Regions from separate parts of the Cytobacillus sp. FSL H8-0458 genome, predicted to be linked through region 3. Evidence: predicted binding sites of a transcription regulator. Region 3 holds the regulator's gene; each other region holds the start of a gene.
What was found. The regulator Rex, encoded in region 3, represses fermentation and respiration genes when NADH is low (regulators of the CRP and FNR family bind a similar motif). The targets are predictions, from matches to a motif close to TTGTGAAATATTTCACAA.

Region 1 (4,049 bases), 220 kb from region 3:
AGTTTCTTCAACCAAATAGTCCGGTGGCGATAGCGAGAAGGTCACACCCGTTCCCATACCGAACACGGAAGTTAAGCTTCTCAGCGCCGATGGTAGTTGGGGGCTGTCCCCCTGTGAGAGTAGGACGCTGCCGGGCAACCCTGATTGGGTAATTTTATTTGGCCCCTTGGTCAAGCGGTTAAGACACCGCCCTTTCACGGCGGTAACACGGGTTCGAATCCCGTAGGGGTCACCATATTTTGGAGGATTAGCTCAGCTGGGAGAGCATCTGCCTTACAAGCAGAGGGTCGGCGGTTCGATCCCGTCATCCTCCACCATATCTTTAGTACGGGCCATTAGCTCAGTCGGTAGAGCAGATTGCAGCATCAGTGAGATTCTTCACCCGAATAGCAATCTGTGACAAAGCACGCAGGGCTTTGGAACATCTGACCTAGCACTTTCAGGCTTTAGGCAGCAGAATATTAATACGAGCCATTAGCTCAGTCGGTAGAGCATCTGACTTTTAATCAGAGGGTCGAAGGTTCGAGTCCTTCATGGCTCACCATTTTTAATTTCATATTGCGGGTGTGGCGGAATTGGCAGACGCACCAGACTTAGGATCTGGCGCCGCAAGGCGTGGGGGTTCGACTCCCTTCACCCGCACCATTTTAAGCGGAAGTAGTTCAGTGGTAGAACATCACCTTGCCAAGGTGGGGGTCGCGGGTTCGAATCCCGTCTTCCGCTCCATTATTTTGCGCCCGTAGCTCAATTGGATAGAGCGTTTGACTACGGATCAAAAGGTTAGGGGTTCGACTCCTCTCGGGCGCGCCATATTACGGGGAGTAGCTCAGCTTGGTAGAGCACTTGGTTTGGGACCAAGGGGTCGCAGGTTCGAATCCTGTCTTCCCGACCAGCGACACTTCTTTTACTTGGGGCCTTAGCTCAGCTGGGAGAGCGCCTGCTTTGCACGCAGGAGGTCAGCGGTTCGATCCCGCTAGGCTCCACCATGAATATATAATCATTTCGGCGGTGTAGCTCAGCTGGCTAGAGCGTACGGTTCATACCCGTGAGGTCGGGGGTTCGATCCCCTCCGCCGCTACCAATATGATTATTTTTTACAACATCGGAGGAATACCCAAGTCCGGCTGAAGGGATCGGTCTTGAAAACCGACAGGCGGGTCAAACCGCGCAGGGGTTCGAATCCCCTTTCCTCCTCCATATCTTATTTTAATAATATTATCGCGGGGTGGAGCACGACCGAATAATCTGCGAGGGAATTACTTCAGCGCACCGATTGAGCTGCTGCTTGAATAATCTTTCTGAAATCGGGGCGGTACTTCATTGATTAAACTGCGATGTAATGCTTGATGTGAGCATAGAAAAATCACATAAATAATATTATCGCGGGGTGGAGCAGTCCGGTAGCTCGTCGGGCTCATAACCCGAAGGTCGCAGGTTCAAATCCTGCCCCCGCAATCTGGTCCGGTAGTTCAGTTGGTTAGAATGCCTGCCTGTCACGCAGGAGGTCGCGGGTTCGAGTCCCGTCCGGACCGCCATTATTTATAATCTTAATAATATATGGCTCAGTAGCTCAGTCGGTAGAGGATTTTAAAAGAATGCAGCTGCGAAGCTTTTACATCATCGAATAGTATGCTTTTAAAATCTGCGACAAAGAACGCAGGACTTTGAAGCACATGTATCAAACTTTAGGATTAATAAATTTATATGGCTCAGTAGCTCAGTCGGTAGAGCAAAGGACTGAAAATCCTTGTGTCGGCGGTTCGATTCCGTCCTGAGCCACCATTTTCTTAGTCTTTACAGACTTGGAGGGGTAGCGAAGTGGCTAAACGCGGCGGACTGTAAATCCGCTCCTTCGGGTTCGGCAGTTCGAATCTGCCCCCCTCCACCATTTATATAGGGGTATAGTTTAATGGTAAAACGAAGGTCTCCAAAACCTTTGATGTGGGTTCGATTCCTACTACCCCTGCCAGTAGGATAGTGGCGGTTGTGGCGAAGTGGTTAACGCATCGGATTGTGGCTCCGACACTCGTGGGTTCGATTCCCATCAATCGCCCCATTATTCTTTTTCTGCATTAATTATTGGGCTATAGCCAAGCGGTAAGGCACCGGACTTTGACTCCGTCACTCGCAGGTTCGAATCCTGCTAGCCCAGCCATTTTTAAGGCAGCATAGCCAAGTGGTAAGGCAGAGGTCTGCAAAACCTCCATCCCCGGTTCAAATCCGGGTGTTGCCTCCAAACAAAAGACAGTATGTTATAAATTAATTTAAATGCGGGTGTAGTTTAGTGGTAAAACCTCAGCCTTCCAAGCTGATGATGAGGGTTCGATTCCCTTCACCCGCTCCAACAACATATGGGCCTATAGCTCAGCTGGTTAGAGCGCACGCCTGATAAGCGTGAGGTCGATGGTTCGAGTCCATTTAGGCCCACCATTATACATACCATTATCAAACTAATTCCAATAGGGATTAGTTTTTTTGTATTTAGAAACTTTTTTAACGGCTGTCTCCAAGAGGAACAGGCTATTTTACTGTAAATGCAGATACCGAATATGGAAGCGGGGAGCTAAGTTGATACTTTGTGAATACTTTGTGAACCGTTATTCTTGCAAGAGCACCATTAGGTGGAAGAAACCCTTGATATTACAGTGTTTTAGCTAAAATTGCAACCCTTTTGCCTTTGAGGAAATATGAAGAAAGTGTGATTCATTTCACTTTTATGAAAACCCTTCTCAACTATGATATAGGTAACAAAGTAAAGGAGCTGATGGAAGGTGGAAACACGAAAAGTGGACCAGAGCAGTTCAAAAGAACATAACTCTCTAAAGGGTACGTTCTTTTCAGTTACAGTTGTAGGGCTTGGGATCTTTGTTACTTATTTAATCTTGTACGGCCTGTACATGGCCAGAATATAGGGGGGATAAACAATGATGCATCGTTCTGAAAAGGTATGGCTTATTTTAAGCTTTGGAATGATTATTGGATTCATGTTAATCGCGGGCTACCAAGCATTCGCCTTTGAAATGGGGCCGCCAAGCTATGGAGAGCGAATTGATCCTCAGAAAGTGGATGAAACAGCACCGTTTGATAAGCCAGGAATTAAGAAAATTGGCGAGAATGAGTATGAAGTAGTTATGACTCTTCAAGTGTTCAGTTTTACTCCTAGTGAGATAGAAGTGCCTGCAGGATCAACAGTTCATTTTACATTGACGTCAAAAGATGTCGTTCACGGGTTCCAGGTTGCGGAAACTAACTTAAATGCTATGGTTGTGCCTGGTTATGTACAAAAAATCACCCAGAAGTTCGATAAGCCAGGTGAATATTTAGTTCTTTGCAATGAGTACTGCGGTGCGGGTCATCAAATGATGAGCACAACCATTACAGTGAAATAAAGGGGGGATAGACAGTGGAAACAGTTATTAAGCAATCAGGAAAAACACAAGTTTTTAAGGATAAAGCAAATAAAGTTATGGGGATTAGCCTCGAGGATGCAAAATTAACGAAATCATATTTATCTGTTGCTTTCTTAGCCATCCTTCTGGGCGGAATACTTGGACTGCTGCAAGGCCTGAACCGGGCTGGAATGCTCGAATTGCCGGCATGGCTGAATTATTATCAGGTTCTCACAGCTCATGGTCTTCTGCTGGTAGTCGTACTGTCGGCGTTCTTCACAATTGGATACTTCTATGCTGGGTTATCCCACACACTGGGCGGCCTGCTTCCTAAGGTCAGAAAGATGGCATGGATTGGTTTCTGGATGAAGATTTTCGGATTTGTCCTAGCGGTGATCCCGATTTTAATGAATGAAGCATCTGTTATGTATACTTTCTATCCGCCAATGGCCGCTTCACCCATTTTCTATATCGGCTTAGTATTTATCGTATTGGGTGTATGGATGTGCGCCTTTGGTGCTTTTATCAATGTGGCAAGCTGGAGAAAGAGAAATCCTGGCCAGCATATCCCGATTTTATCTTTCTTTGCAACAGGCGTATTTGTTCTCTTATTCTTCGGAAGCATACCTGTAGCCATTGAGGTTTTCACTATAATTCCTT
Region 2 (4,049 bases), 2.0 Mb from region 3:
TTGGTTTTTTTCAAAGTCTGACAGTTTGGCGGTGTTCAACCAGACTGAAGGTGAAAAAGTCCGGGAAATCCATATGGTTACAGGAGAATTTAAATCTAAGCTGCCTGATGGCAAGGAAATCGAAGCGTATCGCTGGGATCCGGGAACCATTTTTCTCGAAAAAGATGAAAAGGTTAACCTGAAAATTTGGGGAGTCAACGGAATGGAGCACCCTTTTATTATCGAAGGAACCGATATTAAGGGCGTTGTAAAGAAAGCCGAAGAAACAGTGGTCCCTCTTCGATTTGATAAAGAAGGCGTATACCGCCTGGTTTGTCTTACTCATCCGGATAAGGATAATAGCGGACCTATGATTGCTTATATTGTAGTAGATTAATGGGCAAAACAAAAGCACCGGATTCTTCCGGTGCTTTTCTTAACTGTCTAGCGCAAGCAGCCTACCCCCTCGAGGTGTCGGGGGTGGGCAAGGCGCTTCCGCTTTTCTTCTTATCTCCCAATAAACATTTGTGTCCAATAGTGGCCGTAAGTTCCGCCCTGTGCGTACCCTACTCCGATTTCTGTGAAGTTCGCAGATAGGATGTTTTTGCGGTGACCCTCACTGTTCATCCACGCAGTTACTACTTCCTGAGGAGTTCTTTGCCCGGCAGCAATGTTTTCCCCGGCAGTTCTGTAGGTAATTCCGAAGCTCTTCATCATATCAAACGGGCTTCCGTAAGTAGGTGAGTTATGATCGAAATATCTCTTATTAATCATATCCTGAGATTTATACCTTGCTACTCTCGCAAGCTCCCAATTTGATTTCAACGGCTTTAATCCGTACTTTGCTCTTTCCTGGTTAACAAGCTGAACTACCTGTTCTTCAACGCCTGTTGTGGTTTTTGAAAGAGTAGGGATATTCACCTTTTGTCCGGGATAAATGAAGTTGGGATTTGAGATCTGCTGATTGGAATTGATGATTTCAGGAACTCCCACCTGATACTTCATGGCAATTTTCCACATAGTATCCCCTGGCTGAACGGTATGTACTGTTGATGCTTTTGCATCAAAATTGAATCCAAAGACAAGTGCGACAGACAACATTAAAATGAATGAAAGTTTTGATAGTGTTTTCATATTTATATTTAATCAAAATCTCCTATTCTAATAAACAGGTAATTGTTGGAGCAGAATGTAAGAATTTCAAAGTGATTGCTATCTGTTTTTTATCCAGTGTTCCCTCTGTATATAACAGTTCTAAGATTCCGGGTGGTTTTGTAATACACGTTTTGCTTGAAGATGTATAAATAATTATATTTCACAATACGTTCAAAATCTTTGTGATTTTTTTCACATTCAATCTGTTATATTGAGTGTATAGTAAAGTTGTAATAACTGTTATATAAATAATCTCTTTGAGGTGAACTGGCATGGAAAGATGGAACGGCTTTAAAGAAGGCATTTGGACACGTGAAATTGATGTTAGAGATTTTATATTAAAGAATTTTACACCTTTTTCCGGGAATGAATCATTTTTGGAAGGCCCAACAGAAGCTACATCGCTATTATGGGAAAAAGTAATGACTCTCACCAAAATGGAGCGTGAACAAGGCGGAGTGCTCGATATGGATACAGAAATCGTCTCCACTATTACCTCACATGGACCTGGTTACCTGGACCAGGATAAAGAAAAAATTGTGGGTGTCCAGACTGACCGGCCGTTTAAGCGCTCTCTTCAGCCATTTGGCGGAGTCCGCATGGCTGTGGCTGCTTGTGAAGCATACGGCTATGAAGCCAGCAAAGACATGGAAAAGATATTTACAGACTATCGCAAAACACATAACCAGGGCGTGTTTGATGCATATACTGATGAAATGAAGCTTGCCCGCAAAGCCGGCATAATTACCGGCCTGCCGGATGCATATGGCCGGGGCAGGATTATCGGTGATTACCGCAGGGTCGCCCTTTATGGGGCTGACCGCTTGATTGAAGCGAAAAAAGCTGATTTGAAATCGACCTCACGTGTAATGACGGAAGAAAATATTCGATTAAGGGAAGAAATTTCAGAACAGATCCGGGCTCTGAAGGAACTGAAGCAGCTGGCAGCCAGCTACGGTTTTGATATATCAAAGCCTGCAGGAAATGCTCTTGAAGCTTTCCAGTGGCTGTACTTTGCCTATCTTGCTGCCATCAAGGAACAAAATGGTGCGGCAATGAGTCTTGGCCGTGTTTCCACTTTTCTTGATATTTTCATAGAAAGAGACATAAGGAACGGCATACTTACCGAGACGGAGGCACAGGAGCTGGTTGATCACTTTGTCATGAAGCTGCGTCTCGTAAAATTCGCAAGAACGCCTGACTATAATGAATTATTCAGCGGCGACCCTACATGGGTGACAGAGTCCATTGGCGGGATGGCGCTTGATGGCCGTCCTCTTGTCACAAAAAATTCTTTCCGCTTCCTTCATACCCTTAGAAATCTCGGGCCTGCTCCTGAACCGAACTTAACGGTATTATGGTCTGCCAAGCTTCCCGAGAACTTCAAAAAATATTGTGCAAAGATGTCGATCGAAACAAGTTCAATCCAATACGAAAACGACGATATCATGCTTCCTGAGTATGGCGATGATTATGGAATTGCCTGCTGTGTTTCTGCCATGGAAATCGGAAAACAAATGCAATTTTTCGGAGCACGAGCCAACCTGGCAAAGGCCCTCTTATATAGCATAAATGGCGGAAAGGACGAAAAAATTAGCATTCAGGTAGGCCCGGCCTATGCCCCGATTACTTCAGACATCCTTCAATATGAAGAAGTGATGGAGAAGTTTGATTTAATGATGGAATGGCTGGCAGATCTCTATATTAATACATTGAATATCATTCATTACATGCATGATAAGTATAGCTACGAACGAATCGAAATGGCTTTGCATGACTCGGAAATTCTCAGAACGATGGCCACTGGCATTGCGGGTCTGAGTGTAGCGGCCGACTCGCTTAGTGCCATTAAATACGCAACCGTTAAGGCAATCCGAGATGAGAGTGGGATCGTGGTCGATTTTATTACAGAAGGAGATTTTCCGAAATACGGCAATAATGATGACCGGGTCGACAGCATCGCCATAGACCTGGTTGAACGGTTTATGAAAAAGCTGCGCAAGCATCAGACTTACAGAAACTCTATGCATACAATGTCTATATTAACCATTACATCCAATGTGGTATATGGCAAGAAAACTGGCAATACGCCTGATGGACGGCGTGCCGGTGAGCCCTTTGCCCCAGGTGCAAATCCAATGCACGGAAGAGATACGAAAGGAACGCTTGCTTCCCTGTCTTCTGTTGCAAAATTGCCATACAAACAGGCGCTTGATGGCATCAGCAACACCTTCTCCATTGTCCCTAAAGCACTCGGAAAGGATGATGAAAGCCGTGTGCGTAATCTGGTGTCCATACTCGATGGATATGCCATAAAATCCGGGCATCATCTAAATGTCAATGTATTTAATAAAGAAACACTTCTGGATGCCATGGAACATCCGGAGGAATATCCGCAGCTGACGATCAGGGTTTCAGGCTATGCAGTGAACTTCATTAAGCTGACTAAAGAGCAGCAGCTTGATGTTATCAATAGAACATTCCATGAATCCATGTAACCAATCGGATGGCGGGCCTTATTAATCGGCCCCCCTCTTTAAAAAGCTTGAGCAAGGTGCAGCTGCGGCTGACCCGGTGCTTATGGAAAGGAAGATGATTATGCACGGCAACATTCATTCAATCGAAACATTCGGTACAGTAGACGGACCTGGCATCCGGTATGTTATTTTTACACAGGGGTGCCTCCTTCGCTGTCAATTTTGCCATAATGCTGATACTTGGGAAATTGGAACAGGGAAGCAAATGTCCGTTTCAGAAATCATGAATGACCTGCAATCCTATCTCCCTTTCTTCGAGGCTTCCGGAGGCGGCATCACAGTCAGCGGCGGCGAACCTTTGCTGCAGATTCCTTTTCTTATAGAGCTTTTTAGAGAATGCAAGAAACTTGGCATTCACACTGCCATAGATTCATCTGG
Region 3 (4,049 bases):
CCTTGCTGTCCAGGTCCAAGTGGTTTGTAGGCTCGTCCAGGATTAAGAAATTGGATTTCTGCATCATAAGCTTTGCAAGCGCAAGCCGGGCCTTTTCACCGCCGCTCAGTGTTGAAACGGTTTTAAGAACATCATCACCGGAGAAGAGAAAGTTCCCAAGTATGGTCCTGATTTCTTTTTCCGGTTTCAGCGGGTATTCATCCCATAATTCGTTCAGGACTCTTTTGTTGCTTGTGAGCTCTGCCTGTTCCTGGTCATAGTAGCCAATTGTCACATTGGAACCATACTGAATCTCCCCTGAAAAAGAAGGGATTTTTTTGATGATGGTTTTAAGCAATGTGGACTTGCCGATTCCATTTGGTCCTACAAGTGCAATGCTGTCGCCTCTTGCCAGCCGCATTGAAATATTCTCGCTGACTTTCTCTTCGTAGCCTATAGCTAAAGAATGTATATTTAAAACCTCATTGCCCGACTGCCGTTCGATGCCAAACCCAAAGGAAGCTGATTTCTCGTCTCCAAGAGGCCTGTCCATCACGTCCATTCTGGCAAGCTGCTTTCTGCGGCTTTGTGCCCTTTTGGTTGTGGAGGCCCGGGCGAGGTTTCGCTGGATAAAGTCCTGCAGCTTAGCGATTTCTTCCTGCTGTTTCTCGAATTGCTTCATTTCTTTTTCATAATTAGCCGCTTTTTGATCCAAATAGGAACTGTAGTTTCCTGGGTACTTTCTTATTTGGTGGCGGGAAATCTCGTAAACCTGGGAAACGACCTTATCAAGAAAGTACCGGTCATGTGATACGATTAGAATGGCACCGCTGTAACCCTGCAGGTATTGTTCGAGCCACGATAATGTTTCAATATCAAGGTGGTTGGTAGGCTCATCCAGGATTAAAATGTCAGGCTTTGTCAGCAGAAGTTTACCAAGGGCCAACCTTGTTCGCTGTCCGCCGCTCAATGATGAAATTTTAGTATTATAGCCCAATGAGCTGAAGTTGAGTCCGTGGAGAATGGAACGGATATCTGCTTCATATTGATAGCCGCCATTTTCTTTGAAATCAACCTGAAGTTTGTCGTAATCCTTTAAAATGCGTTCATAGGCATCTGAATTATTAAGGACATCAGGATCTGCCATTTGTTCTTCAAGGCTGCGGAGCTGTTTTTCCTGCTTCTGCAGATGACTGAAAACAGTCAGCATTTCCTCCCAAATGGATAACTCAGATTCCAGTCCGGTATTTTGTGCGAGATAGCCGATTGTTACTTCCTTTGGCTTTATAATCTCACCGGAATCATAGGTCATGTGTCCGGCAATTATTTTTAATAGGGTGGATTTTCCTGCACCATTGCGCCCTACAAGGGCAATCCGGTCCCTGGTTTGTACTTCTAGCTTTATATTCGTTAAAATGGGATCAGCGCCAAAACTTTTTGCAAGCTGATTGACTTGTAATAGTATCATGTTCTTTCACCTCGGGTATAGAGTAAGTGTAACTCATTCATATATGTTCGGCAATAAAGGAGACAGGACTATAAGCACGGCTGAAGGGCATTAAATCATAACAAAAGGTAAATAAATATGTGAAGAACCTTACAAAGCACATACAAAGTAACGGAAAAATAGTGTATGATTTTGAAGAGAGGTGTTTTTAAATGGCGGATTTTACTCATTTTAATCAAGAGGGCAGGGCGAAAATGGTGGATGTCAGCGATAAGCCTGAGACGGCAAGAACGGCCATCGCTCAGTCAAGTATTACGGTGAATCAGGAGATATACGAGAAGATCACATCAAATTCCATGAAAAAAGGGGATGTACTCGCTGTTGCACAAACGGCAGGCATTATGGCGAGCAAGAAAACATGGGACATTATTCCGATGTGCCATCCGCTGCCGCTAAAGGGTGTCGACATTTCATTTTCATGGAAAGCAGAAGAGGAAGAGTACGCCCTTATCATTACAGCTTCTGTTAAAACAAAAGGAAACACGGGTGTGGAAATGGAAGCGTTAACAGCTGCTTCTGTCTGTGCGCTGACCGTTTATGATATGTGCAAGGCTGTAGATAAAGGAATGGTAATTGGGCCAACCTTTTTAATAGAGAAAACAGGCGGAAAAAACGGAGATTTTAAACGAAATTAATTCATCATAAGAAATGGGGATGGACGAATGGCCAATGAACCAATTAAGATACCGCAGGCAACAGCTAAACGGCTGCCTTTATATTACCGCTTCCTAAAAAACCTTCATTCCTCCGGCAAACAAAGAGTCTCATCAGCAGAATTGAGTGAGGCGGTAAAAGTGGATTCTGCAACGATTCGCCGTGACTTTTCGTACTTCGGTGCGTTAGGTAAAAAAGGGTATGGATATAATGTGAATTACCTGCTGGGCTTCTTTCGGAAGACTCTTGACCAGGACGAGCTTACCAAAGTCGCTTTGGTCGGGGTAGGAAATTTAGGAACGGCCTTTCTTAACTATAATTTTCTTAAAAATAATAATACGAAAATAGAAGTGGCATTTGATGTGGATGAGAGCAAGGTTGGCACGAAAATCGGTGATGTGCCGGTCCATCATATGGATGACCTTGAAGAAGTTATTGTCAAAAATAATATTCAGGTGGCGATTTTAACGGTGCCTGCACCGCCTGCCCAGGCTATTACCGATCGGATGGTGAATGCGAAAATTAAAGGAATCCTTAATTTTACACCTGCGAGGCTCACTGTACCGTCCTCGATTCGGATTCACCATATCGATCTGGCAGTGGAATTGCAGTCATTGGTTTATTTTCTGAAAAATTATCCTGAAGAATTGTAAAAAAAAATGAGCCTTTTGCGGGCTCATTTTTTCATTTTAAAATGCTGGCCAACCAATCGGAGACCGGTGCCAAAATCAAAGGTGGCAATTAGGACCAGAAAATAAGTAAAGAATCCCCAGGTTTCTTCCCGCTGGGTATTCTGGATGGCTATAAAGGTGAAAAGGCATCCGAGAAGGATGTAAATAAAGCCTGAAAACAAAGGTGTGCTTCTCATGAAAATCCCCCAGTAAATTTTATCTCCACAGCATTTCTCTAACAAAAAAAGCTGATAAAGCTCTGCATGTTTTCCATTTCCTTTAACCACTTTTGTATATTGTCCTGATTCAGCTGGACAACCGCAACAAAGGTGTTCATCGCCACATGGGCAAAGATCGGCACGATAATCCGCTTTGTCTTGACATATAAGAAGGCAAAGGTGAATCCCATTGCCGAGTATAGCAATACATGTTCAGGCTCAAAATGGGCAAGTGCAAAAATGACCGAGCTGATCAGGGCCGACAGGAAGAAGTTGAAGCGCTTGTGAAGTGAGCCAAAAATAATTTTTCTAAAGACGATCTCCTCAAGGATGGGCCCGATAACCGAACTGATTAAAATGACGATTGGCGATGCTTCAATAATCCGGATAATCTGCTGCGTATTTTCAGATCCCATTTCAATGCCAATCAGGTTTTCAATGCTTGCAGCAGTAGCTTGAGCAATCAGGGCCAAAAATATGCCTCCAATCGCCCAGCCCACTGAGCCTGCAGCAGAAGAGGCATCCCTATCCAGTCCCCGTTTCATTTCTTTCCTTAGTAATAGAAGTGTAATGATCAACGTAATCGTGAAACTGATCACGAGCCAGTAGGCAACGGCAAGAATCTGCATATTCTCCGGATTCTGTCCCAGGGCATCGGCAGCTAATAAAACGAGCGGAACGCCAAACAAGCTTGAAAGCTGCATGGCAATATAGGCGATTAATATAATCCAGTATTCCTTCTTCAAAATGTTTTACCCCTTAATCTGAGTGTTGGAAACAAGTCCTACAGCCATTGTACTCTTTATAAGGAGCGGGTTTCAAATATCAGCACCAAGGAGAGGCTTAATATGGTAAAAATGAGTGTTTGTGCAGCATACTTAAGGGGTTGTCCGTGTCGAAAAATAGCGGGTAAGCGCGAATGAATTTTTTTATAAAAAATTTAAGCTTCACCCTTGCAAATAGAAAAGAGATTCATTAATATAATAATTGTGTTAGCACTCATACAGAGAGAGTGCTAAT

Region 1: a site for Rex is predicted at 2,697-2,714, ahead of NYE23_RS18495 (cytochrome c oxidase subunit 2A). Genes of this name have one in related genera too.
Region 2: a site for Rex is predicted at 1,315-1,332, ahead of pflB (formate C-acetyltransferase). Genes of this name have one in related genera too.

What each region holds. Positions count from the first base shown of each region.
Region 1 is NZ_JBBOBR010000001.1:3,703,476-3,707,524, reverse strand. Features, by position in the region: rRNA gene rrf (5S ribosomal RNA) at 20-136, shown strand; tRNA gene NYE23_RS18595 (tRNA-Glu) at 161-235, shown strand; tRNA gene NYE23_RS18590 (tRNA-Val) at 242-317, shown strand; tRNA gene NYE23_RS18585 (tRNA-Lys) at 469-544, shown strand; tRNA gene NYE23_RS18580 (tRNA-Leu) at 561-645, shown strand; tRNA gene NYE23_RS18575 (tRNA-Gly) at 652-726, shown strand; tRNA gene NYE23_RS18570 (tRNA-Arg) at 734-810, shown strand; tRNA gene NYE23_RS18565 (tRNA-Pro) at 816-892, shown strand; tRNA gene NYE23_RS18560 (tRNA-Ala) at 911-986, shown strand; tRNA gene NYE23_RS18555 (tRNA-Met) at 1,005-1,081, shown strand; tRNA gene NYE23_RS18550 (tRNA-Ser) at 1,105-1,197, shown strand; tRNA gene NYE23_RS18545 (tRNA-Met) at 1,382-1,455, shown strand; tRNA gene NYE23_RS18540 (tRNA-Asp) at 1,459-1,535, shown strand; tRNA gene NYE23_RS18535 (tRNA-Phe) at 1,707-1,782, shown strand; tRNA gene NYE23_RS18530 (tRNA-Tyr) at 1,805-1,888, shown strand; tRNA gene NYE23_RS18525 (tRNA-Trp) at 1,896-1,969, shown strand; tRNA gene NYE23_RS18520 (tRNA-His) at 1,981-2,056, shown strand; tRNA gene NYE23_RS18515 (tRNA-Gln) at 2,081-2,155, shown strand; tRNA gene NYE23_RS18510 (tRNA-Cys) at 2,163-2,236, shown strand; tRNA gene NYE23_RS18505 (tRNA-Gly) at 2,271-2,344, shown strand; tRNA gene NYE23_RS18500 (tRNA-Ile) at 2,354-2,430, shown strand; gene NYE23_RS18495 (cytochrome c oxidase subunit 2A) at 2,772-2,912, shown strand; gene NYE23_RS18490 (cytochrome c oxidase subunit II) at 2,925-3,389, shown strand; gene NYE23_RS18485 (cbb3-type cytochrome c oxidase subunit I) at 3,404-4,049, shown strand, end outside.
Region 2 is NZ_JBBOBR010000001.1:1,896,908-1,900,956, reverse strand. Features, by position in the region: gene NYE23_RS09235 (hypothetical protein) at 1-376, shown strand, start outside; gene safA (SafA/ExsA family spore coat assembly protein) at 487-1,113, opposite strand; gene pflB (formate C-acetyltransferase) at 1,407-3,632, shown strand; gene pflA (pyruvate formate-lyase-activating protein) at 3,733-4,049, shown strand, end outside.
Region 3 is NZ_JBBOBR010000001.1:3,926,292-3,930,340, reverse strand. Features, by position in the region: gene NYE23_RS19675 (ABC transporter ATP-binding protein) at 1-1,447, opposite strand, end outside; gene moaC (cyclic pyranopterin monophosphate synthase MoaC) at 1,639-2,121, shown strand; gene NYE23_RS19665 (redox-sensing transcriptional repressor Rex) at 2,149-2,793, shown strand; gene NYE23_RS19660 (YdiK family protein) at 2,817-3,008, opposite strand; gene NYE23_RS19655 (CPBP family intramembrane glutamic endopeptidase) at 3,047-3,775, opposite strand.